3 regions of the Streptomyces sp. NPDC104371 genome follow, and region 3 is predicted to be linked to each of the others. Evidence: riboswitches for the same ligand, from Rfam matches in the RefSeq annotation. Region 3 holds a riboswitch; each other region holds the start of a gene.
What was found. Region 3 has a riboswitch for cyclic di-AMP ahead of ACZ60T_RS30955 (transglycosylase SLT domain-containing protein). Riboswitches for the same ligand answer to the same signal wherever they lie in the genome.

Region 1 (7,147 bases), on a different contig from region 3:
GCGGCGTCCGCGCTCGGTCTCCAGATGCCTGCCCGCGCCCTCCGCGCGCGGCGAGTCCACCGTGGTGCCGGGCCGGTACTTGCCGGTCAGGAAGCCGGAGGCAAGGGAGTAGTACGGGACGGCCGCGAGGCCCGCGCGGGAGGCGATGTCCGACAGCTCCCCCTCGTACGTCTCGCGGGAGACCAGGTTGTACTGCGGCTGGAGCGCCACGTACCGCGCCAGGCCCTCCCGGTCGGAGAAGTCGAGGGACTCCTGAAGGCGGGCGGCGGAGATGTTGGAGGCGCCGATGGCGCGCACCTTGCCCGCCTTCACCAGGTCGTCGAGCGCGCCGATGATCTCCTCGACCGGGGTCTCCGGCTCGTCGAAGTGCGTGTAGTAGAGGTCGATGTAGTCGGTGCCGAGGCGGCGCAGGGACGCGTCGGCCGCGGCCTTGATGGTGTCGGCGGCGAGCCCCATGTGCTCGGGATGCCGGCCGACCTTGGTGGCGATGACGACATCGGAGCGGTTGCCGCGCGCCTTCGTCCAGTCGCCGATGACGGTCTCGGACTCGCCGCCCTGGTTGCCGTCGGCCCAGGCCGAGTACATGTCGGCCGTGTCGATGAAGTTGCCGCCCGCCGCGGTGTACGCGTCGAGCACCGCGAAGGACTGCGCCTCGTCGGCGGTCCAGCCGAAGACGTTGCCGCCGAGCGAGAGCGGGAAGACCTCGAGGTCGGAGGAGCCGAGCTTGCGAAGAGAAGTCATGACCGTAGTCAACGCCCGCTTCGGAGTGATCACTTCCGGTGTGGGGCAAAGTTCCCGTAAACGCGGCGGGCGGGCGCGGTGTCGGTGCGGGAACGCGTGACCGGCAGCCCTGACGTCGGGGGGTAGCCGTCAGGACCGCCGGGGATCAGAGGTGGGCGGGCGTGCGGGCGCGGGGCCCGGTGCTCAGGGGTTGATGCCCTTGTTCTGCAGCCACGCCAGCGGGTCGATCGCGTCGCCGCCGCCCGTGTGGACCTCGAGGTGCAGATGCGGACCGGTGACGTTGCCGGTCGCGCCCACGCGCCCGATGACATCGCCGGTGCTGACCTTCTGCCCGACGCTGACGCTGATCGAGGACTGGTGGCAGTACCACAGCTCGGTGCCGTCCTCGAGGGTGAGGACCGTGCGGTAGCCGTACGCCCCGGCCCAGCCGGCCTCGGTGACGGTGCCCGTGTGGATCGCCTTGAGGAGCGTGCCCGTGGGGGCGGCGAAGTCGAGGCCGGTGTGGTGGCCGGAGGACCACATGCTGCCGGCGTCGCCGAAGTGGGAGGTCAGCGTGTACGAGGAGGTGGGCAGGGAGTACTGCTTGGCCAGCTTGGCCAGGCGCTCCTCCTCGGCCTTCTTGCGGGCCTCTTCCTCCGCCTTCTTCTTGGCCTCCTCGGCCTTCTTCTTCTCGGCGGCGGCCTTGGCCTTCGCTTCGTCCTGCGCCTTGGTCGCGGCCTCGGCGGCCTGCTTCGCGGCGGCCTCCTGCTCGGCACGCGCGGCGGCCTGGTCGACCTGGTCCTGCTGGGACTCGGCCTGCTGCATGATCCGGGCGCGCAGCGCCTCGCCCGCGTCCGCGCTGCCCGAGGCGGCGCTGGTCAGGCCGACGTCGCTGAGGGGGGTGGCGGCGGCCTCGGGGGTGTCGTCGTCCTGGCCGATGAGCGACTTGGCGGAGTCCGTGACCGAGGAGATGTCGGGCAGGGACGAGGGCATGTCCGGCAGGGAGATCGACACCGGCGGCTTGCCGGTCTGCGCGGTGGCCATGCCGCCCGCGCCGACGGCGGCTATGACGCCGACGCCGAGAACGGTGGAGCTGCGCGCGAGGCCGCCGCCGCGCTGCTTGCCGACGCGGTGCCTGCCGCGGACGGGACGGACGGACTCCTCCGAAGGACTCCACTCTTCCCAGGGGCCCTCGTCGTCGCGGGCCGCGAAGCCGTACGGCTGGGTGTCCTCGGGGGCGAACGACGTGTTCTGGGCAGACCGGTTGGACGCCACGCGGGCGCACTCCTTTCCTTCCGTCTCGCCTACCGGGTTAGCTGACGGGTTCGGAGCAGGAAGGTCTCCTACGGGTTCTGTGCCTGCCGTGCTGCCACGGCGGCATCCGCCCGATTCACCCCAAAGTGGTGGTTCCCCGGTTCCCTTACGGGATTCGGCACACGCGCACGGAGCCGCCTCGGGTGACGGCTGGGACGACCGCGCTGCGTTATCGAACGTTAATAGACGCGAGGGCCGTATTCCAAGTTGCTCGGCCGGATCATCGATCCCATCGGCCAGGACTTTCGCCTCATGAGCGGTGGAAGTAGGGCGAGTTGACCACGTGTCACCCGTCTCATGAGCCTGACGGGGCGTCAGTTGCTGTGCGGAGCGATTCCGTTCACTTACGCAACGTGACTGCTAGTGATCAAGGCGAGGGTATGAGGGGGCGAACGCACCGAGGGCCGGAACCCTTTCGGATTCCGGCCCTCGGTGATCAGTAGCGGGGACAGGATTTGAACCTGCGACCTCTGGGTTATGAGCCCAGCGAGCTACCGAGCTGCTCCACCCCGCGTCGGTGATTCAAGTGTACGTCATCCGCGGGGTACCTCGTGCACGGATCTCGCTTCCCCACTCTCACCTGCTGTTTCACCCGGTCCGGGAAGCGCCGGGGCCAGGTCAGGAGCGGTCGGGCGGGGAGAGCAGATGGGCGTTCGGGGCCTTCGCCCGCCGCTCGCACTCCGGCAGGAGCACCACGTCGACCCCCTGGGCCGTGAGCGCCCCGCTCCCGTCGGCCGACGCGACGAACGTGTCCGGCTCGCGCCATGCGGTGACCACCCGTCGTACCCCGGCGTCGAGGATCAGCCGGGCGCAGGGCGCGGGCCGGGAGGCGCGGCGGGTGCACGGCTCCAGGCTGCTGTACACCGTGGCGGTGGCCAGCCGGGGGTCCGCCGGGTCGAGCTTCGCCAGCGCCGCCTCCTCGGCGTGGACGACGGGGTCGCCGCCCTCCCGGGAGTGCGCCCGCGCCAGCTCCGTGCCGTCGGCCGCGACGATCACCGCGCCGACGCTGAAGGCCGTACGGGAGGGCGGGCACTGCGCGGCCAGTTCGCAGGCCGTCCGCAGCCATCGCCGGTCGGCGGCGGCGGCCGATCTCCCGGTGCCGGGCGCCGTGGGGACGTACCGCAGCAGGACGACGTCCCCGACCGGCCGGGTCTCCAGCAGCCGCATCCGGCCCGGCGGGTACGCCCCGGGCCCGAACATCCGCGGCGCGTCCGCCTCGCCCACGAACAGCGGCGCCACCGCCAGCCGCAGCTCGTCCGCGAGCCCCTGCTGGAGCAACCGCGTATGCACGCGCCCGCCGCCCTCGACCATCAACCGCCGTACGCCCTTGACGTCCCCGAGGTGCGCGAGCACAGCCGCCCACTCCACGGCGGGGCCGAGCGAGGTCACCTCCACGTCCGTCGGCAGCACCTCCCGCAGTCGCCGGGCGCCCTCGTCCGTCGTATAGACGATCTTCGCGCCGCCCGTGTGCCAGAACCGGGCCGCGGGGTCGAGGTCGCCGGACGCGCTGACGGTGACCTTCAGCGGGTGTTCCGGGCGCCCGGCGGCGATCCGGGCCGCGCGCCGCTCGGCGGAGGCGACCAGCAGGCGCGGGTTGTCGCTGCGCAGCGTGCCCGCGCCGACGAGGATCGCGTCGCTGTCCGCCCGTACCTCGTCGACCCGGTCGAAGTCCTCCGGCCCGGACAGCAGAAGCCGCTCGGGTCCGGTGTCGTCCAGGAAGCCGTCGAGCGAGACGGCGGCGGACAACAGAACGTAGGGGTGGGCCATGGGGTCGCGCTCCAGTGGTCGGGGGCGGGGATCCGGACGGGGCTCGGGCGATCGCCTTCCGGTCGGTTGATTACAGTCTCCGACCGAGGGGTGCCGCACAGCGGAAGCATGGGGGCGCATCCTCGGCACCCGCTACCCACCGGCCCGGACAAGGACGACCGACATGTGCGACCCCCGCGACACCACGGCGTCCGGTGCCGCCGACAGCGGCGACCCGGCCGGCCTCCCCGCCGCCACCGTCCGCACCCGCGTGACGGTCCCGCTCCGCTTCGGCGACGACTGCGCCGTCACGGCCGACCTGGTCACCTTCCACGGCCTCGCGGACGGCCAGGAGCATGTGGCGGTGGTCCTCGGCGAGCCCGCCGCCGACCGCGCTCCGCTGGTGCGGCTGCACTCCGAGTGCCTGACCGGCGATGTCCTCGGCTCGGCCCGCTGCGACTGCGGTCCCCAACTGCGCGAGGCGGTGCGGCGCATCGCCGACCGGGGCGGCGTGCTGCTCTACCTCCGCCAGGAGGGCCGCGGTATCGGCCTCTACAACAAGCTCGACGCCTACGCGCTCCAGGACCAGGGCCTCGACACCTACGAGGCGAACGCCGCGCTCGGGCTGCCGGAGGACGCCCGTGACTACACGGCCGCCGCCCAGATGCTGCGCGTCCTCGGCATCGAGTCCCTGGACCTGCTGTCCAACAACCCCGACAAGGCGTCCCAACTCCGCGCCCTGGGCCTCACGGTCGTCGACCGCGTTCCGACGGGTGTCTTCACCACGGCCCACAACGTCCGCTATCTCCACGCGAAGGTGGTCCACACCCAGCACACGCTGCCGCTCACGGAACTGACGAGGCACTGACCTCTCTCACCCGTGACGGCTCGCGGTCTACAGAAGGACGACACACCCCCGCCGCTCCAGCTCGGCCGACAGCGACGGAGCGGGCGCGCAGGCGTTCCAGCGCAGGTCCAGCTTCTCCAGCGCGGGCAGGCCGAGGACCCAGTCCGGCAGGCGCGTGAGGCGGTTGCCGCGTACGTCGAGCCGGCGCAGCCGGGGCAACCCGGCCAGCGCGCGCGGAAGCTCGGCCAGGGCGTTCTCCCGCAGGTCCAGGTGACGCAGGTCGTGAAGGTCGGCCAGGGACGACGGCAGGCGTTCGATCGCGTTGCCCCGGAGCCAGAGTTCGCGCAGGCGGTGCAGTCGGCCGATGCTGTCGGGCAGCGTGGTCAGCCGGTTGGACTGCGCCCTCAGTTCGATCAGCCCGGTCATCCGGCCGATGGCCTCGGGCAGCGCGGTCAGGGAGTTCTCGCCGACGTTGAGGTAGCGCAGCCGCGTCAGCTTGCCCAGCGCGTCGGGGATCTCGGTCAGATCGTTGTCGTGCAGATAGAGGAAGTCACTGAGGCCGTCCAGGTCGCCGAGCGCGTCGGGCACCGAGGTGAGGCGGTTGTGACCGAGATCCAAGGTGGTCAGCCGGAGCAGCCGGCCGATCTCGGGCGGGAGGTCGGTGAGCCCGGTCTCGGCGAGGATCAGCACCTGGACGTCGGTGCGCTGCCAGACCGAGTCGGGCACCGCTCCCAACTGTTGACGCCACAGGTTCAGTACGTGCGACACGGTGTGGTCCCCTCCTGGTCTTCGCTTCCTCGACGCGGTCGACGGACCGCCTTGCCCGTCACGGGCGTTGATGCGGATCAGACGGTCAGGAGACCGGCCGGGTGTGCTCTCAGCGGTTGAGGTACGCCAGCACCGCCAGGACGCGCCGGTTGTCGTCATCGGAGGGCTGCAGGCCGAGCCGTGTGAAGATCGAGGCCGTGTGCTTGGACACCGACCGCTCGGTGATCACCAGTTGCTGGGCAATCGCCGCGTTCGAGCGCCCCTCCGCCATCAGCGACAGGACCTCCCGCTCGCGCTGGGTCAGCGCGGCCACGGCGCCGTCGGCGGAGTTGTGGGCCAGCAGACGGGCGATCACCTCGGGGTCCATCGCAGTGCCGCCCGTGGCCACCCGCCGGACCGCGTCGACGAACTGGGCGCCGTCCATCACCCGGTCCTTGAGCAGATAGCCGGTGCCGCCTTGGCCCGCGGCCAGCAGCTCGCGGGCATACAGCTGCTCGACGTACTGCGAGAGCACCAGCACCGGAAGCCCCGGGGAGAGCCGTCGGGCCTCCAGCGCGGCGCGCAGGCCCTCGTCGGTGAAGGTCGGCGGCAGCCGTACGTCGACGATCGCCACGTCCGGCTTCTCGGCCGCCACCACGGCCAGCAGGCCGGACCCGTTGTCGACGCCGGCCACCACCTCGAATCCGTGCGCCTCCAGCAGGCGCGTCAGGCCGTCCCTCAGGAGGAAGAGGTCTTCGGCGATGACAACACGCACGGGATCTCCATGTTCACGATGGTCGGACCGCCGGGCGGACTGCTGACGGCGAGTACGCCGTCGAAGGCGGCCAGGCGGCGCTCGACGCCGCGCAGGCCCGTGCCGTCGGCCGGATCGGCCCCGCCCCGACCGTCGTCGGTGACGGTGATCCGGAGCGTACCCGTCGCGACGCCGCTGTCATGGCCGACCTCGATCCAGATCTGCCGTGCCTCGGCGTGCTTGGACACATTGGCCAGCAGCTCGCTCACCGCGAAGTAGGCCGCCGACTCCACCGGAGCGGGCGCCCGGCCCGCCAGCTCACCGGTGAAGTGCACCCGGTGCGGCAGGTCCAGGGCCAGCGCGTGGACACCGTCGGCCAGGCCCCGGTCGGCCAGCACAGGCGGGTGGATGCCACGGACCAGGTCGCGCAGTTCGGCCAGCGCCTTCACCGAGGACGCCTTGACCTCGACCAGCAGGCTCTGCGCGGCTTCCGGGTTGCTGACCACGAGGTGCTGTGCCGTGTCCAGGGCCATGCCCATGGCCACCAGCCGGGCCTGTGCGCCGTCGTGCAGGTCACGCTCGATCCGCCGCATCTCGGCCGCCCCGGCGTCCAGGGTGTCCGACCTGGTCTGCGCCAGGTGATCGACGCGCTGCGCCAGTTCCTCCTGCCGGCTCGGGCCCAGCAGAAAGCGGGCCGACCGACTGTATCCGAGCAACAGCCGAGGTGCGGCCCACAGCACGATCGGCAGCGCTACCAGCAGCGTCGTCGTCACCGTGAGCACTGCCAGGAAGACGTGCGCTTCAGCCGGCGCCCGACCCACCGTCTCGGAGCCGAGGAACGTGCCGAGCATCCGCGCGGTGACGTAGACCGGCATGGCGACGAGTACGGCGAGGATGCCTCCCACACTTCCGGTGAAGGAGGTCCACAGCAGGTCCCGCCACGTCGCCGGGTCGGTGAGTACCCAACGCGTCAACAGCCGCACTCGTCCCCACCACGGTCTAATGCCGGTGACGGGCGC
Region 2 (7,147 bases), on a different contig from region 3:
GCTCCTTGATGACGCCCGCGTACTCACGGCAGGCGGCGAACGTGCGCTCCAGCGCCTCGGGGGCGAGACGGCCGGTCCGGTCGACGCCCTGGCCGAGCCGGACGATGGTCATCCGCCGGTCCAGCTCGGTCAGTTCGCCCGTGGCCGGGTCGATGTCGGCGACCAGGAGCCGGATGGAGTTCGTACCGCAGTCGACGGCGGCGACGCGCGTCACGCGCCCGCCTCCCCCGCATCGGCGGAGCCGGAGTCGGTGGTGCCGCAGTCCGGCGTCGTCACGCACGAGCCCTTGCGCCACCACTCGGGCAGCATCGCGATCGCCTCGTCGCCGAGCGGGTTGACGCCCGGCCCGGCGGCCAGCGAGTGGGCCACGAGCACATGCAGGCACTTGACGCGGTCGGGCATGCCGCCGGCGCTCGGGAAGCCCGCCAGGACCTCGATGGCGTCCCGGCGGGCGATGTAGTCCTCGTGCGCGGCGCGGTAGGCGGCGGCCAGCTCGGGGTCGGTGGCGAGGCGCTGCGTCATCTCCTTCATGACGCCGTTCGCCTCCAGCGTGCCGATGGCCGAGGCGGCGCGCGGGCACGTCAGGTAGTACGTCGTCGGGAACGGCGTGCCGTCGGGGAGCCGTGGCGCCGTCTCCACGACGTCCGGCTGCCCGCACGGGCACCGGTGCGCGATCGCGCACAGCCCGCGCGGCGTGCGGCCGAGCTGCTGCTGGATGGCCGCGATGTCCGCGTCCGTGGGCTCGGTGCGAGGGGTGGGCGGCGGAGGGGTTTCCATGGCTGTCTTTCAGACTGTCTTTCGTGTCGGTTCGGCGGTTCGGCGGGCGGGTCGGTGCGACGGGCCCGCCGGTTCAGTGGCCGGATCCGCCGGGCTCGTCGGCCCGGTCGATTCCGTCCCAGAGGCTGGTGTACCAGGGGCGCGCGGCCATCGCCCGGCCCGACTGCGACGGCTTGGCCGTCTGCGGGTCGATCACGATGTAGCCGGTCTCCCCCGGCATCACATAGTGCAGCCGCTGCCGGATCTGCTGGCGCGCGTACGCGTCGTCCTGCCAGCGTGCCTTGAGGTCGCGCAGGTGCTCGACCCGCTCGTGGGCCCGCTGCCGCTCCCGCTGCTTGGCGGCGATCTCGGAGCGCTGGGAGAAGTACTGCCGGGTCGGGTAGGCGAGCGCCACGATCAGCGAGCACAGGACCAGCGCGAGGAGGGCGGCGCGGCCGGTGAGCCGGGAGCGGCGGGCCTGCCGTTTGGTCTGGGAGCGGTAGACCCGGGCGGCCGTCTGCTCGCCGAGCAGCCGCAGCCTGGTCGTGGTGGAGAACCGGTCGCGGTCCTTCACGGCCATCTCTCCCGCCTCCCCTTCATACGCGCGTACGTCCCCGCACACGGTACGGGACCGCGTACGGGGACGTACGACGACTGGCTAGCTCAGCCCTTGAAGCGCGGGAAGGCGCTGCGGCCGGCGTAGACCGCGGCGTCGTCGAGGATCTCCTCGATGCGCAGGAGCTGGTTGTACTTGGCGACGCGCTCGGAGCGGGCCGGGGCACCGGTCTTGATCTGGCCGCAGTTGGTGGCGACGGCCAGGTCGGCGATGGTGACGTCCTCGGTCTCGCCGGAGCGGTGGGACATCATGCACTTGAAGCCGTTGCGCTGGGCCAGCTCGACGGCGTCGAGGGTCTCGGTCAGCGAGCCGATCTGGTTGACCTTGACCAGCAGGGCGTTGGCGGCGCCCTCCTCGATACCGCGGGCCAGGCGCTCCGGGTTGGTGACGAACAGGTCGTCACCGACGAGCTGGACCTTGTCACCGAGCTTGGCGGTGATGGTCTTCCAGCCCTCCCAGTCGTCCTCGAACAGCGGGTCCTCGATGGAGACCAGCGGGTACGCCTCGACCAGCTCGGCGTAGTACTCGGTCATCTCGGTGGCCGAGCGCTGCTTGCCCTCGAAGACGTAGGAGCCGTCCTTGTAGAACTCGGACGCGGCGACGTCGAGCGCGAGGGCGATCTGCTCGCCGGGGGTGTAGCCGGCCTCCTTGATCGCCTCGAGGATGAGGTCGAGGGCCTCGCGGTTGGAGCCGAGGTTCGGGGCGAAGCCGCCCTCGTCGCCGAGGCCGGTGGACAGACCCTTGTTCTTCAGCACCTTCTTGAGGGTGTGGTAGACCTCGGCGCCCCAGCGCAGGGCCTCGGAGAAGGACTCCGCGCCGATCGGGGCGATCATGAACTCCTGGATGTCCACGTTGGAGTCGGCGTGCGACCCGCCGTTCAGGATGTTCATCATCGGCACCGGCAGCAGGTGCGCGTTCGGGCCGCCGAGGTAGCGGAAGAGCGGGAGGTCGCTGGCCTCGGAGGCGGCGTGGGCGACGGCGAGGGAGACGCCGAGGATGGCGTTGGCGCCGAGGGAGCCCTTGTTGTCGGTGGCGTCCAGGTCGAACATCGCCTGGTCGATCAGGCGCTGCTCGGTGGCGTCGTAGCCGACCAGCTCCGGGCCGATCTGCTCGATGACGGCGAGGACGGCCTTCTCGACACCCTTGCCCTGGTAGCGGCCCGGGTCACCGTCGCGGAGCTCGATGGCCTCGAAGGCGCCGGTGGAGGCGCCGGACGGAACGGCGGCACGACCGGTGCTGCCGTCGTCGAGGCCGACCTCGACCTCGACCGTGGGGTTGCCTCGGGAGTCCAGGATTTCCCGGGCTACGACGACGTCGATGGACGGCACGTGCATCTCCTTCTGGGATGTGACGCTTTGGAGTGCGGGGCACTTTGTGGCTAGAGCCTATCCGCCTGCCGGACCCGGCCGACTGACCGACCGTCCCGCGAACAGGTTGACGCTCCATATTGTTTCAGGTCGGAACAAATGGCGGGGCGGGAACGGCAGAAGAACCCCGCTCCGGCGCGTGCGGGGGAACACGCGCCGGAGCGGGGAGCGGGGGTCTCCGGACGGCCTACGTCGAGGTGGCCGCCGGGAGAAGGGAGTTGCGGCCCGGCTGTCCGGCCGTCACTTCAGGTGGAGCTGCTGGCCCGGGTAGATGAGGTCGGCGTCCTCGACGATGTCCTTGTTCAGCTCGAACAGCTTCTGCCAGCCGCCGCGGATGTGCCGCTCGGCGGCGATGGAGCTGAGGGTGTCGCCCCGGACGACCTTGTACTCGCCGTCACCCTTCTTGACCTTCTTGCCGGTCGGGGTGGTCACGGTCTTCCGCGCCGCCGGGCGCTCGGTGGAACGGGAGGCCTTCTGCGCCTCGGCCGAACGGGAGACGGTGCCGCTCTGCGCGCTCTTGGGCGCGGCGGGGGCCGTGCTCTTGGGCGCGACAGGGGCCGTGCTCTTCGGCGCGACAGGGGCGGCGGGGGCCGCGCCACCGTTGTTCGGGGTGCTGGACAGGCCCTTGCCGCAGACCGGCCAGGCGCCCTTGCCCTGGCCCGCGAGGACCTTCTCGGCGACGGCTATCTGCTGCGCCTTGCTCGCCAGGTCGGCGCGCGCGGCGTAGGCGGTGCCGCCGTACGCGGCCCAGGTGGACGTGGCGAACTGGAGGCCGCCGAAGTAGCCGTTGCCGGTGTTGATGGACCAGTTGCCGCCGGACTCGCACTGGGCGACGGCGTCCCACTCGGCCGTGGTGGCGGCGGAGGCGTTGCCGGCCGCCATCAGCGGGGCGGCGACGGCGGCGCCGGTGACACCGGCGAGCGTGATGGCGCGGACGGCCTTGGACGGACGACGGTGCTTGCCCTTGCCGGAAGACAGCATGGTTCGAATCCCCTCACCGACGCCTGCGAGGTGAGCTGTCGGGTTCGGGCCGGTTGAGCTGCCCGGCCGCACCCCCCGAAGGGCGTACGGCTTCACCCCTAGCCGTCCCGGTCAACTCCCGGGCGCGGCACTTACCTTGGGTCCCCCGCTCCTGCCTACGGCGCTTGACGCGACGACTGTTCCCGGGCGGCCGCCGGCAGGATTCGGCGTGGCGACCGTCGGGGCCCGCTGTGGCGAGCGGCCTTGACCGTAAGCAGCCGATCGCCGGAATTTCAAAGACGATCAGGGCTTATGAGACTCATATCTCACTCTCGCCAAAGCGGACATTTGACATCGAAGTAGGGCGTGAACTGGCGTCAGAAACCGGACAGTTCAGTGCTTCTTCGCTGTGCGGCCGTCTTCCAGCGCGAGGCTCTGACCGGGGAGGATGAGGTCGGGGTCGGAGCCGATCGCCTTCTTGTTCACGTCGTACAGCCCGCTCCATCCGCCGTGCAGCTCAAGCGAGTCGGCGATGGCGGACAGCGTGTCGCCGGGACGGACGGTGTACGAGCCGTCCGTGGCGCCGTGCGGGGCAGGGGAGTCGGGCGAGGCGTGCCGCCCGAACCCGTCGCCGCCACGCCCGTTCGCGCCGTGTTCGTCGGCACTGCCGCCGCGGTGGCGCCCGCCGCCGGAGGTGCGGTGCGCGTCCTTGCCCGAAGTGGCGGTCTCCCGCGCCGACTTGCCGGGCTCGGCCTGCTTCGTCGCCTTCTCGGACGGCTCGCCGGACTCCTGTGCGCCGCTCGTCTCGGTGCCCTGCTCGGACGGAACGGTGGTCGGGTCCGAGGACGGGGACGACTCGGGGGAGGACTCGGACGTGGAGGGCGAAGGGGAGGAAGTAGACGGCAACGGGGTCGACTTGGGTGATCCGGGCATGTCGGGCAGACCGGGATCGTTCGCCGCGCCGAAGTCGGAGCCGGAGGTGTGGGGGGAGGACGACGGGTCGTTCGCGACGCCCGTGTCGACCTGGGTCTCACCGGAGTGCTTGGTCAGACCGGCGAGGGGCGCGCAGGACTGCCAGGCGGAGGTCCCCCGGTGGGAGAGGATCCGCTCGGCGACGGCTATCTGCTGCGAGCGGCTGGCCTGGTCCGCGCGGGGCGCGTAGTCGAGGCCGCCGTACTTCTCCCAGGCGGACTGCGTCAACTGCAGGCCGCCGTAGCGGCCGTTGCCGGTGTCCGCGCTCCAGGAGCCGCCGCTCTCGCACTCCGCGACCTGGTCCCAGGTGGTGGCACCGGCCGCGCTCGCACCGGTGGCACCGAGAAGCGGAATCGCGATCGCCGATCCGGTCACACCTGCCGCGACGAGGATCGCGGGGGCCTGGCGGCGGCGACGGTGACGGCCGTTCCCGGGAAGCATACGGTTGCCTTTCGCGCGACAGCAGAGACCACGCGGCAGCCGTGGCGCACCGCCGCGTTACTGCGCGAACGTAGCCGCACTCGAACGCTTGTCACAAGTTCATGCAGCGCGGATCACGTAAATGTCACAGACTTGTCGAAGAGCCAACTCACGCTTCCCGCCCGGGTGTTCGCGGCATTGCGGAGGGTCGTCAGCGGCCCTGTGGCGGAACGGGTGTGAACTCCACGGGGAGCGTGCGCAGTCCGCGCATGATGAGCCCGCCGCGCCGGCGCAGCTCGGCGGGGTCCGCCGCGAGGCGCAGGTCGGGGAGGCGGGTGAGGAGCGTGGCGAGCGCGGCCTGTCCCTCCAGGCGGGCGAGCGGGGCGCCGAGGCAGTAGTGGACGCCGTGCCCGTACCCGAGGTGCTGGTTGTCGCGGCGCGAGAGGTCGAGGAGGTCGGGGTCGGCGAACCGCGCCGGGTCCCGGTCCGCGGCGGCGAGGACGACGAGCACCGGGTCGCCGGGCGCTATGTCCTGCCCGCCGAGGGTGAGCGGCCGGGTGGCGAACCGCCAGGTGGCCAGCTCGACCGGGCCGTCGTAGCGCAGGAGTTCCTCGATGCCGGTCTCCAGGAGGCCGTGTTCCCCGGCGAGGAGCGCCTGCTGGAGGCGGGTGCGCTGCTCGGGGTGGGTGAGGAGGGCGTACGTCCCGTTGCCGATGAGGTTGACGGTGGTCTCGAACCCGGCGAAGAGCAGGATGAAGGCCATCGCGGCGGCCTCGTTCTCGGTGAGGTGCTCGCCGTGGTCGGAGGCGCGGATGAGCCCGGAGATGAGGTCCTCGCCGGGGGCGGGGGTGTCGGACAGGGCGGCGCGCTTGCGGTGGATGAGGTCGGCGAGATAGCCGCGCATCTTCTTGACGGACCGCGCGACCCCGCCCCGCGGTCCCCCGCCGTGCCGGATCATCATCCCGGCCCACTCCCGGAAGTCGTCCTGGTCCTCGCGGGGAACGCCGAGCAGGTCGCAGATGGCGTAGATGGGCAGCGGGAAGGCGAACTCATGGATGAGGTCGGCCTCGCCCTTGCCCGCGAACCCGTCGATGAGGTGATCGGTGAGTTCCTGCACCCGCGGCGCGAACTCGGCGACGCGCCGCGGGGTGAACGCCTTGGAGACGAGGCGGCGCAGCCGGGTGTGGTCCGGCGGGTCGATGTTGAGCAGGTGGGTCATCAGCTCGGCCTTGCGCTCGCCGGGGATGCCGGTCTTGCCCTTGGCGTGCGCGGGCTCGTCGTGATGCGCCGGGTTCTTGCTGAGCCGCGGGTCGGCCAGCGCCTGGCGGGCGTCGGCGTAGCGGGTGACCAGCCAGGCCTCCACCCCGCTCGGGAGCGTCGTCCGGTGCACGGGCGCGTGCTCGCGCAGCCAGGCGTAGGCGGGGTACGGATCGGCGGCGAACTCCCAGGTGAAGAGTTCGGGGGCCGGGGTGGAGGGGAGGGGCTGGTGCTGCTCGGTCACTCCTCGACCGTATCCGGCGGGGCGGGATGCCTCGCGCCCGCCCGGACGTCAGCGCGCGCTCTCCACCGCCCGGATCGCGTCCCGGTACACCCGTGCCGCCGCGCGCAGGGCCGCCTCCGGGTCCACGCCCTCCGCCTCCGCGCGCGCGGCCGCTGCCAGCAGGTCGTAGCCGATGCCCTCGCCCTTCGGGAGCGGGACGTCGAGGCCCGCGGTGCGGACGCGGGAGGACAGCTTCGCCGCCAGGGCGAGGCCGGGCTGGCCGAGCGGGACACCTTCGGTCACCGAGGTGCGCTGCTTCTCGACCGCCTTCGTCCGCAGCCAGTGCGCCTTGACCTCTTCCGGAGTTGTCGCGGTCTCGTCCCCGAAGACATGCGGATGGCGGTGGATCAGCTTGGCGACGATGCCGCCCGCCACGTCGTCGATGGAGAAGGGGGCGTCGGCGTCCTCCTCGGCTATGCGGCCGTGGAAGACGACCTGGAGCAGGACGTCGCCCAGCTCCTCGCGCAGCTCGTCGCGGTCGCCCTCCTCGATCGCCTCGACCAGTTCGTACGCCTC
Region 3 (7,147 bases):
CGCCGCGGGTTCGGGCTGACCACCCGGCCCGGTCTCCACCACGAAGTAGGCATGTGTGCGTCCTGGGGAGGGACTTCGTGATCCAACCGGTAGCAGTCATCGGCGCCGGGCCGTTCGGCCTGTCCACCGCCGCCCATCTGCGGGCGCGCGGCATCCCGGTGCGCGTCTTCGGCGAGCCCATGGTGAGCTGGCGCGACCATATGCCCGAGGGCATGCTCCTCAAGTCGACCCCGGCCGCCTCGAACATCGACGCCCCCCGGCGGGGCCACACCCTGGTCGACTACTGCGACGCGGCGGGCATCCGCCGGCTGGTGACCGACGAGGACATCATCCCGGTCGAGATGTTCCAGGCCTACGGCGAGTGGTTCCAGCACAAGCAGGTGCCGGAACTGGAGCGGACCCGCGTCGTCTCCGTGGACCGGCGCACGGGCGGTGACTTCGAACTGAAGCTGGACTCGGGGGAGTTGTTCACCGCGCGGGCGGTGGTGGTGGCGACCGGACTGTCCGGTCTCGCCCACGTCCCGCGCGAGCTGGCGGGGGCGGCGGCGGACGGCCCCGCCCCGACGGCCCCGCTCTCCCACAGCTCCCAGCACCACGAGCTGACCCGGTTCCGCGGCAAGGACCTGCTGGTCGTCGGCGCGGGCCAGTCCGCTCTGGAGACGGCGGCGCTGGCGGCCGAGGCGGGCGCGCGGGTCCGCGTGGTCGCGCGCGGCCGGGGCCAGGTCTCCTTCGGCGCCCCGCCCTGGCGCCAGCCCAAGCTGCGGCCCGAGTCGCCGTTCGGCCGCGCCTGGTCGCTGTGGGCCCTCAGCTACTACCCGCATCCCTACCGCTATCTGCCCGCCCAGGCGCGCCACTACCTGGTCCGCCGCGTCCTCGGCCCGCTCGGCGCGTGGTGGCTGCGCGACCGCTTCGAGGGCGCGGTGCGGGTGCGCGAGGTCGCCCGTATCGTCAGCGCGTCCGCGACGGACAGCGGACCGGCGCTGACGGTGCGGACGCACGCGGGCCGTACGGAGGAGCTGACCGCGGACCATGTGATCGCGGCGACCGGCTACCGCGTGGACATCGCCGCGATGGACTTCCTCGGCCATGAACTGCGTACGGAACTGGCGGTGAGCCGGGGCGCGCCGAAGCTCGGCGCGGGCTATGTGTCGTCCGTCCCCGGCCTCTATTTCACGGGCCTTCCGGCGGCGGCCTCGTACGGCCCGGTGATGCGCTTCGTCTGCGGTACGGAGTTCGCCTCGCCGCGGCTGGCCAGGCATCTGGCGGCAGCACACGGCTGAGGTCAACGCCCCGCTGCGGAGAGGGACTTGCCGAACCCACCATCGTAGCGTGTCGATCACGGTGTGTACGGGAGAACGGGACCTCGTCCGGTTCGCGCCGAGTCGCCCGGCGGTTCCGTCCGTATTCTCTGATCATGGCCGCACCCCTCGCATACGCCCTTATCGCCACAGACCTGGACGGCACGCTGCTGCGGGGTGACGACACGCTCTCCGACCGGTCGAAGGCCGTGCTGGAGCGGGCCACGGCGGCCGGCGCGCAGCATCTCGTGGTGACGGGGCGCCCGGCGCCGAGGACCCGGCCCCTGCTGGACGATCTCGGCAGCAGGGGGCTCGCGGTGTGCGGACAGGGCGCGCAGGTGTACGACGCGGGCGCGGACCGGCTGCTGTTCTCCGTCACGCTGGACCGGGAGTTGGCCGAGACCGCGCTCGGCAAGATCGAGGCCGAGGTCGGGCAGGTGTGCGCGGCCGTCGACCAGGACGGGGTGGACGGGCTCACGCTCATCGAGCCCGGCTATCTGATGCCGCACCCCACGCTGCCCGCGGTACGGGTCCAACGGCGCGACGATCTGTGGTGCGAGCCGATCAGCAAGGTGCTGCTGCGCCATCACGCCCTGTCGGACGACGAGTTGGCGGCGGTGGCCCGTGAGGCGGTCGGCTCGCTCGCGACGGTCACCATGTCGGGGCCCGGCACGGTCGAACTCCAGCCGTGCGGTGTCACCAAGGCGACGGGGCTCGCGCTGGCGGCCGAGTATCTCGGCCTCGCGCGGGCGTCGACCATCGCCTTCGGCGACATGCCCAATGACATCCCCATGTTCCGCTGGGCGGCGCACGGCGTCGCCATGGCCAACGCCCATCCGGAACTCAAGGCGGTCGCGGACGAGATCACCACGTCGAACGAGGACGACGGCATCGCCGTCGTCCTCGAAAGACTCTTCGCGGCCCGGTAGGACCAGGGGGCCGGTGGGGCCGGTGGGCCCTTGTCGGCCCGGCGGGGCTCAGTACGCGCTGTTGACGTTGTCGATCGAGCCGTACCGCGCGGCGGCGTAGTTGCACGCGGCGGTGATGTTCGCGACCGGGTCGTACGGGTCGAACGCCGTGCCCGCCACGTGGTACGTGCGGAAGGTCGGGTCGATGACCTGGAGGAGGCCCTTGGACGGGATGCCCGCGCGGGCGTTGGAGTCCCAGAGGTTGATGGCCTTCGGGTTGCCCGAGGACTCACGCATCACGTTGCGGTAGATGCCGTCGTACGAACCCGGGATGTTGTGCTGGGACATGATCGACAGCGACTGGCGTATCCAGCTGTCGAGGGTCGTGCCCTGGGTCTTCAGGGTCACGGTCTGGGTGGGCTCGGGAGCGGCGAAGGCGCTGGTGGCGCCCACGACGGGGAGGGCGAGAGCGGCGGCGCCGGCTCCCACGAGACCGAGAGTGCGGGTGAGACGGGAGGCCTTGGAGCCACGGTCCCGACGGCGTGCGGGCAGGGCGAAAGCGGGCATGTCGTATTCCTCTCCTACGCCTACGAGGTGAGCTGTCGGGTTCGGGCGGGGAGGTGCCCGGCCGTGTCCTCGTACGAGGCACGGCTTCACCCCGAGCCGGTCCGGCGCGATGTCCGGTCCGGCGACTTACCTGGGTCCCCCGCTCCTGCCTGCATGGGGTCGATGGGATCTCGGGCGGTGGCAGGATTCGGCGTCCGCTCGAGTGAGGGGAACGTATGCGGAAGCGCATGTCCGAAACAAGGCCGAACGTCATGATCAGGTCTAAATGACCTTGACATGGGGGAATGGTGGTAATGATCCAATTTGCTGAGCGTGAATCAACTTGCCGTTCGCGAACGGGAGTTTGGCGACTGGCTCGAACCACCTGACCCGGCGGACGCGTGACCTATTTCACTTACAGCATCTTGATCTCACATCGGTAACTAAGGGATATATAGGGCTAATTCGGGCGAAATTGGAGCGTTCTGTGCGTCCAGGGGGAGGTGATAGAGGGTGATTTGCCCTGTTTGTCCTCAAGAGGTGACCTACGAAATCCGGACACGCGGAGACGGCACGCGAAGGCGTCACCGACTTCGCGAGGCGCTCATCATTTGTGCCGATATGTACCTGTTTGGGTAACCTGATCATGGACGCACCGTTCGTGATCCGATACCGCCCGGCCTGGAAGAGCGGGCGCTCGCGGTGATCGAAACGTGACCGGATACGCTGACTTGAGTGTGGCGGCGACAGATCGACAGGCTCCATGAGCCGGTCGACCGGCAGCGTCATCGACCACGTGACCATTCTTGAGACCCACCGTGTGACCGGCAGCAGACAGGAGACCCCACGTGACCGTCGTCGGGCCGTTCGGGCTGAGCATGCGGGACCAGGCTCTGGAAGCCGATGTCCAGGCCGGGCTGACCGCTGTCGAGGAAGGGCTGCTCGACGCCACCAAGAGCGAGGTCCCGTTCATCACGGAGGCCGCGCAGCATCTGGTGCGCGCGGGCGGGAAGCGGTTCCGGCCGCTGCTCGTGATGCTCGCGGCGCAGTTCGGTGACCCGTACGCGCCCGGGATCGTGCCCTCCGCCGTGGTCGTGGAGCTGACCCACCTGGCCACGCTCTACCACGACGACGTGATGGACGAGGCCGAGGTGCGGCGCGGGGTCGACAGCGCCAACACCCGCTGGGGCAACGCGCTCGCGGTCCTCACCGGTGACTTCCTCTTCGCCAGGGCGTCGCACACCCTGGCCGACCTCGGCCCGGAGGCGGTCCGTATCCAGGCCGAGGCCTTCGAGCGGCTGGTCACGGGCCAGATCCTGGAGACCGCGGGCCCCCGGGACGGCCGCGACCCGGTGGAGCACTACCTCGACGTCCTCAGTGGCAAGACCGGTTCGCTGGTGGCCGTGGCCTGCCGGTTCGGCGCCATGATGTCGGGCGCCGACGAGACCGTCGTGGACGTGCTGACGCAGTACGGCGAGCGGCTCGGCGTGGCGTTCCAGTTGGCCGACGACGTCCTGGACATCGCCTCGGACTCGCACGAGTCCGGCAAGACGCCCGGGACGGATCTGCGGGAGGGCGTCCCCACCCTGCCCGTCCTGCATCTGCGCGAGCGCGCGGAGCGCCTGGGGCTGCCCGAGGACATCGCGCTGCGCGAGCTGCTGGAGTCGGACCTGACCGACGACGCCCGCCACGCCGAAGCCCTCGCCCGCCTCCGCGTCCACCCGGCGCTGGAGCAGGCCCGCCGCGACACGCTCCGCTACGCGAAGGAGGCGCGGGCGGCCCTGAGCCCGCTGCCCGAGTGCGGCGCGAAGGCCGCCCTGACGCACCTGTGCGACGCGGTGGTGCACCGGGCGGGCTGACCAGCCTCCGGGCCGAGCCCACGCCCGGCACCTCCGTCACCGACCCGTCACGCCTTCCAGGGAAGCGCGCGGCGGGTCACGCGTTTGTCGTCCCCGTCGAGCGGGAGTCCCCCACGTCCCCTACGGGTCGGAAGAGAAGCCGTACTGCCGTGTCATACCCCAGGATTAGGCGGAGTTGGGCCCGCGGTCTGACGCTTCCCCGCGGCGGATTTGGTCAGATGAGAGACACCACCTCACAGGAGTTCGGGTGACAATGGCGGCGCAGGGGTGGACGAGTGCACAGGAGACAGGCCGCCGCCGACGACGGAGGTAAGGCAGACATGGCACCGTACGAATCCGACGAGAGCACACCCGCCGGGGAAGCCGGGAACGCACACGGCGTGCGTCGCAAGGCCGCGCGGTACGTCGTTCCGGTCGCGGTGGTGGGAGTGGCCGCGGCGACCATCGGGCTCGCCCCGGCGTTCGCGGGATCCGGCGACCCCGACCTGCCGAAGATCAGCGCGCAGCAGCTCATCGAGAAGATCGCCAAGTCGGACACCCAGCAGATGTCCGGCACGGTGAAGATCAGCACGGACCTGGGCCTGCCCAACCTCGGCGGGCTGCAGAACAGCCTCGCCTCGGGCGCGCTCGCCCAGGGGGCGGGGGGCAAGGGCGGCTCGACCGCCGACCCGAAGTCCAAGGCGCTCGAACTGGCTTCCGGTAGTCACACCGTGCGGATCGCGGCCGACGGCCAGGACAAGCAGAAGATCTCGATCATCGAGAAGGCCGCCGAGTACAGCGTCGTCCGCAACGGCGACGACGTATGGGCGTACGACAGCGCGTCGAACGAGGCCTACCACGCGACCGGCGCGGGCGACCACGGAAGCCGTAAGGCCACGCCGAAGGACGTGCCCGCCACGCCCAAGGACTTCGCCGAGGAGGCCCTGAAGGCCTCCGACAAGACGACCTCGGTCACGGTGGACGGCACGGCCCAGGTCGCGGGCCGGGACGCGTACAAGCTGCTCATCAGGCCGAAGCAGGCGGGCACCACGGTCGGCGCGATCAGCATCGCGGTGGACGCGAAGACCGGGACGCCGCTGAAGTTCACGCTGACCCCGGCGTCGGGCGGCGCGGCCGTCGTGGACGCGGGCTTCACGGAGGTCTCCTTCGCCAAGCCTGCGGCGTCGACGTTCCGCTTCACGCCGCCCAAGGGGACGAAGGTCACGCAGGGCGACGGCATGGCGAAGGAGCAGCGGAAGGCGCAGCCCAAGGGCGACGAGAAGAAGGCGCTCGAAGGGAAGCTCGCGGGGGCGAAGACGAAGACCCTCGGGGAGGGCTGGAACTCGATCGTGGTCCTCGACGGCGGCAGCAAGGGCACGATGCCCTCGGGCCGGTCGTCCGACAACGGTGCGGCATCCGGCTTCCTGAACTCGCTGGGCGACCGGGTCACCGGTACGTTCGGCAAGGGCACGGTCTTCTCGACGCGTCTGGTCAACGCCCTGGTCACGGACAACGGCACGGTGTACGCGGGCGCGGTGACCAAGGACGCGCTGGTGAAGGCGGCGAACGCGGAGAAGTAGGGCCCGCGTTCGGCGGTGGCGAGCGGCCGACGTACGAGCAGGAGAGCTGATGGAGGAGCGGTCCGTCGCGGAAGCGGAAGCGGAGACGGGAGCGGGAGCAGGGCCGGACGTGGTGGCGGGTGATCAAGGGGGCCCGGGTGACCGGGGCGACCTGGGTGACCCGAGCGCCCCGGTCATCGCCACCCGCTCTCTCACCAAGCGCTACCGCGGCGGACAGCTCGCCGTGGACGGGCTCGATCTGACCGTCCCGGCGGGCAGCGTCTTCGGCTTCCTCGGGCCGAACGGCTCCGGCAAGACCACCACCATCCGCATGCTGATGGGCCTGATCGAGCCCACCTCCGGCACGGCGCGCGTCCTGGGGCAGCCCATGCCCCGCTCCTCGCGCGCCGTGCTCCCGCACGTCGGTGCCCTGATCGAGGGACCGGCGCTCTACGGCTTCCTCTCCGGCCGGGACAACCTCCTGCGGTACGACGCCGCCGACCCCACCGCCGACCCGCGCACCCGGCGCACGCGCGTCGAGACCGCCCTCGACCGGGTCGGCCTCTCGGCTGCCGCGGGGAAGAAGGCGCGGGCGTACTCCCTGGGCATGAAGCAGCGTCTGGGGCTCGCGGCTGCCCTCCTCCAGCCCCGTAAGCTCCTCGTCCTGGACGAGCCGACCAACGGTCTCGACCCCCAGGGCATGCGCGAGATCCGCACCCTGGTACGGGAGTTGGCGTCGGACGGTACGACCGTCTTCCTCTCCTCGCATCTGCTGGACGAGATCGAGCAGGTCTGCACGCATGCCGCGGTGATGGCCCAGGGCCGTCTGATCACCCAGGGCGCGGTGGCGGACCTCGCGGCCGGGGCGCGCGGCCGTCTCGTCGTACGGACCCCGGACACGGCCGACGCGGCCCGCGTGCTGAAGGAACAGGGCGTGGCCGACGTGGTGGTGGAGGAGGAGCGGGTGACCGGTGAGCCGCCGGAGGGTGAACTGGCCG

Region 1: linked by a shared signal. The riboswitch ahead of ACZ60T_RS19330 (M23 family metallopeptidase) and the one ahead of ACZ60T_RS30955 (transglycosylase SLT domain-containing protein) in region 3 are both predicted to bind cyclic di-AMP.
Region 2: linked by a shared signal. The riboswitch ahead of ACZ60T_RS29790 (transglycosylase family protein) and the one ahead of ACZ60T_RS30955 (transglycosylase SLT domain-containing protein) in region 3 are both predicted to bind cyclic di-AMP.

What each region holds. Positions count from the first base shown of each region.
Region 1 is NZ_JBVJNF010000006.1:15,076-22,222, forward strand. It holds gene ACZ60T_RS19325 (aldo/keto reductase) at 1-741, opposite strand, end outside; gene ACZ60T_RS19330 (M23 family metallopeptidase) at 925-1,995, opposite strand; cyclic di-AMP (ydaO/yuaA leader) riboswitch at 2,007-2,165, opposite strand; tRNA gene ACZ60T_RS19335 (tRNA-Met) at 2,475-2,548, opposite strand; gene ACZ60T_RS19340 (dihydrofolate reductase family protein) at 2,653-3,801, opposite strand; gene ACZ60T_RS19345 (GTP cyclohydrolase II) at 3,965-4,648, shown strand; gene ACZ60T_RS19350 (leucine-rich repeat domain-containing protein) at 4,676-5,395, opposite strand; gene ACZ60T_RS19355 (response regulator transcription factor) at 5,505-6,149, opposite strand; gene ACZ60T_RS19360 (sensor histidine kinase) at 6,113-7,147, opposite strand, start outside.
Region 2 is NZ_JBVJNF010000012.1:100,342-107,488, forward strand. It holds gene ACZ60T_RS29770 (Ppx/GppA phosphatase family protein) at 1-214, opposite strand, end outside; gene ACZ60T_RS29775 (DUF501 domain-containing protein) at 211-777, opposite strand; gene ACZ60T_RS29780 (FtsB family cell division protein) at 851-1,336, opposite strand; gene eno (phosphopyruvate hydratase) at 1,420-2,700, opposite strand; gene ACZ60T_RS29790 (transglycosylase family protein) at 2,980-3,720, opposite strand; cyclic di-AMP (ydaO/yuaA leader) riboswitch at 3,726-3,893, opposite strand; gene ACZ60T_RS29795 (transglycosylase family protein) at 4,093-5,112, opposite strand; gene ACZ60T_RS29800 (cytochrome P450 family protein) at 5,303-6,592, opposite strand; gene ACZ60T_RS29805 (nucleoside triphosphate pyrophosphohydrolase) at 6,641-7,147, opposite strand, start outside.
Region 3 is NZ_JBVJNF010000013.1:129,020-136,166, forward strand. It holds gene ACZ60T_RS30940 (carboxylate--amine ligase) at 1-19, shown strand, start outside; gene ACZ60T_RS30945 (FAD-dependent oxidoreductase) at 78-1,280, shown strand; gene ACZ60T_RS30950 (HAD family hydrolase) at 1,415-2,227, shown strand; gene ACZ60T_RS30955 (transglycosylase SLT domain-containing protein) at 2,276-2,773, opposite strand; cyclic di-AMP (ydaO/yuaA leader) riboswitch at 2,778-2,944, opposite strand; gene ACZ60T_RS30960 (polyprenyl synthetase family protein) at 3,601-4,611, shown strand; gene ACZ60T_RS30965 (LolA family protein) at 4,932-6,170, shown strand; gene ACZ60T_RS30970 (ABC transporter ATP-binding protein) at 6,220-7,147, shown strand, end outside.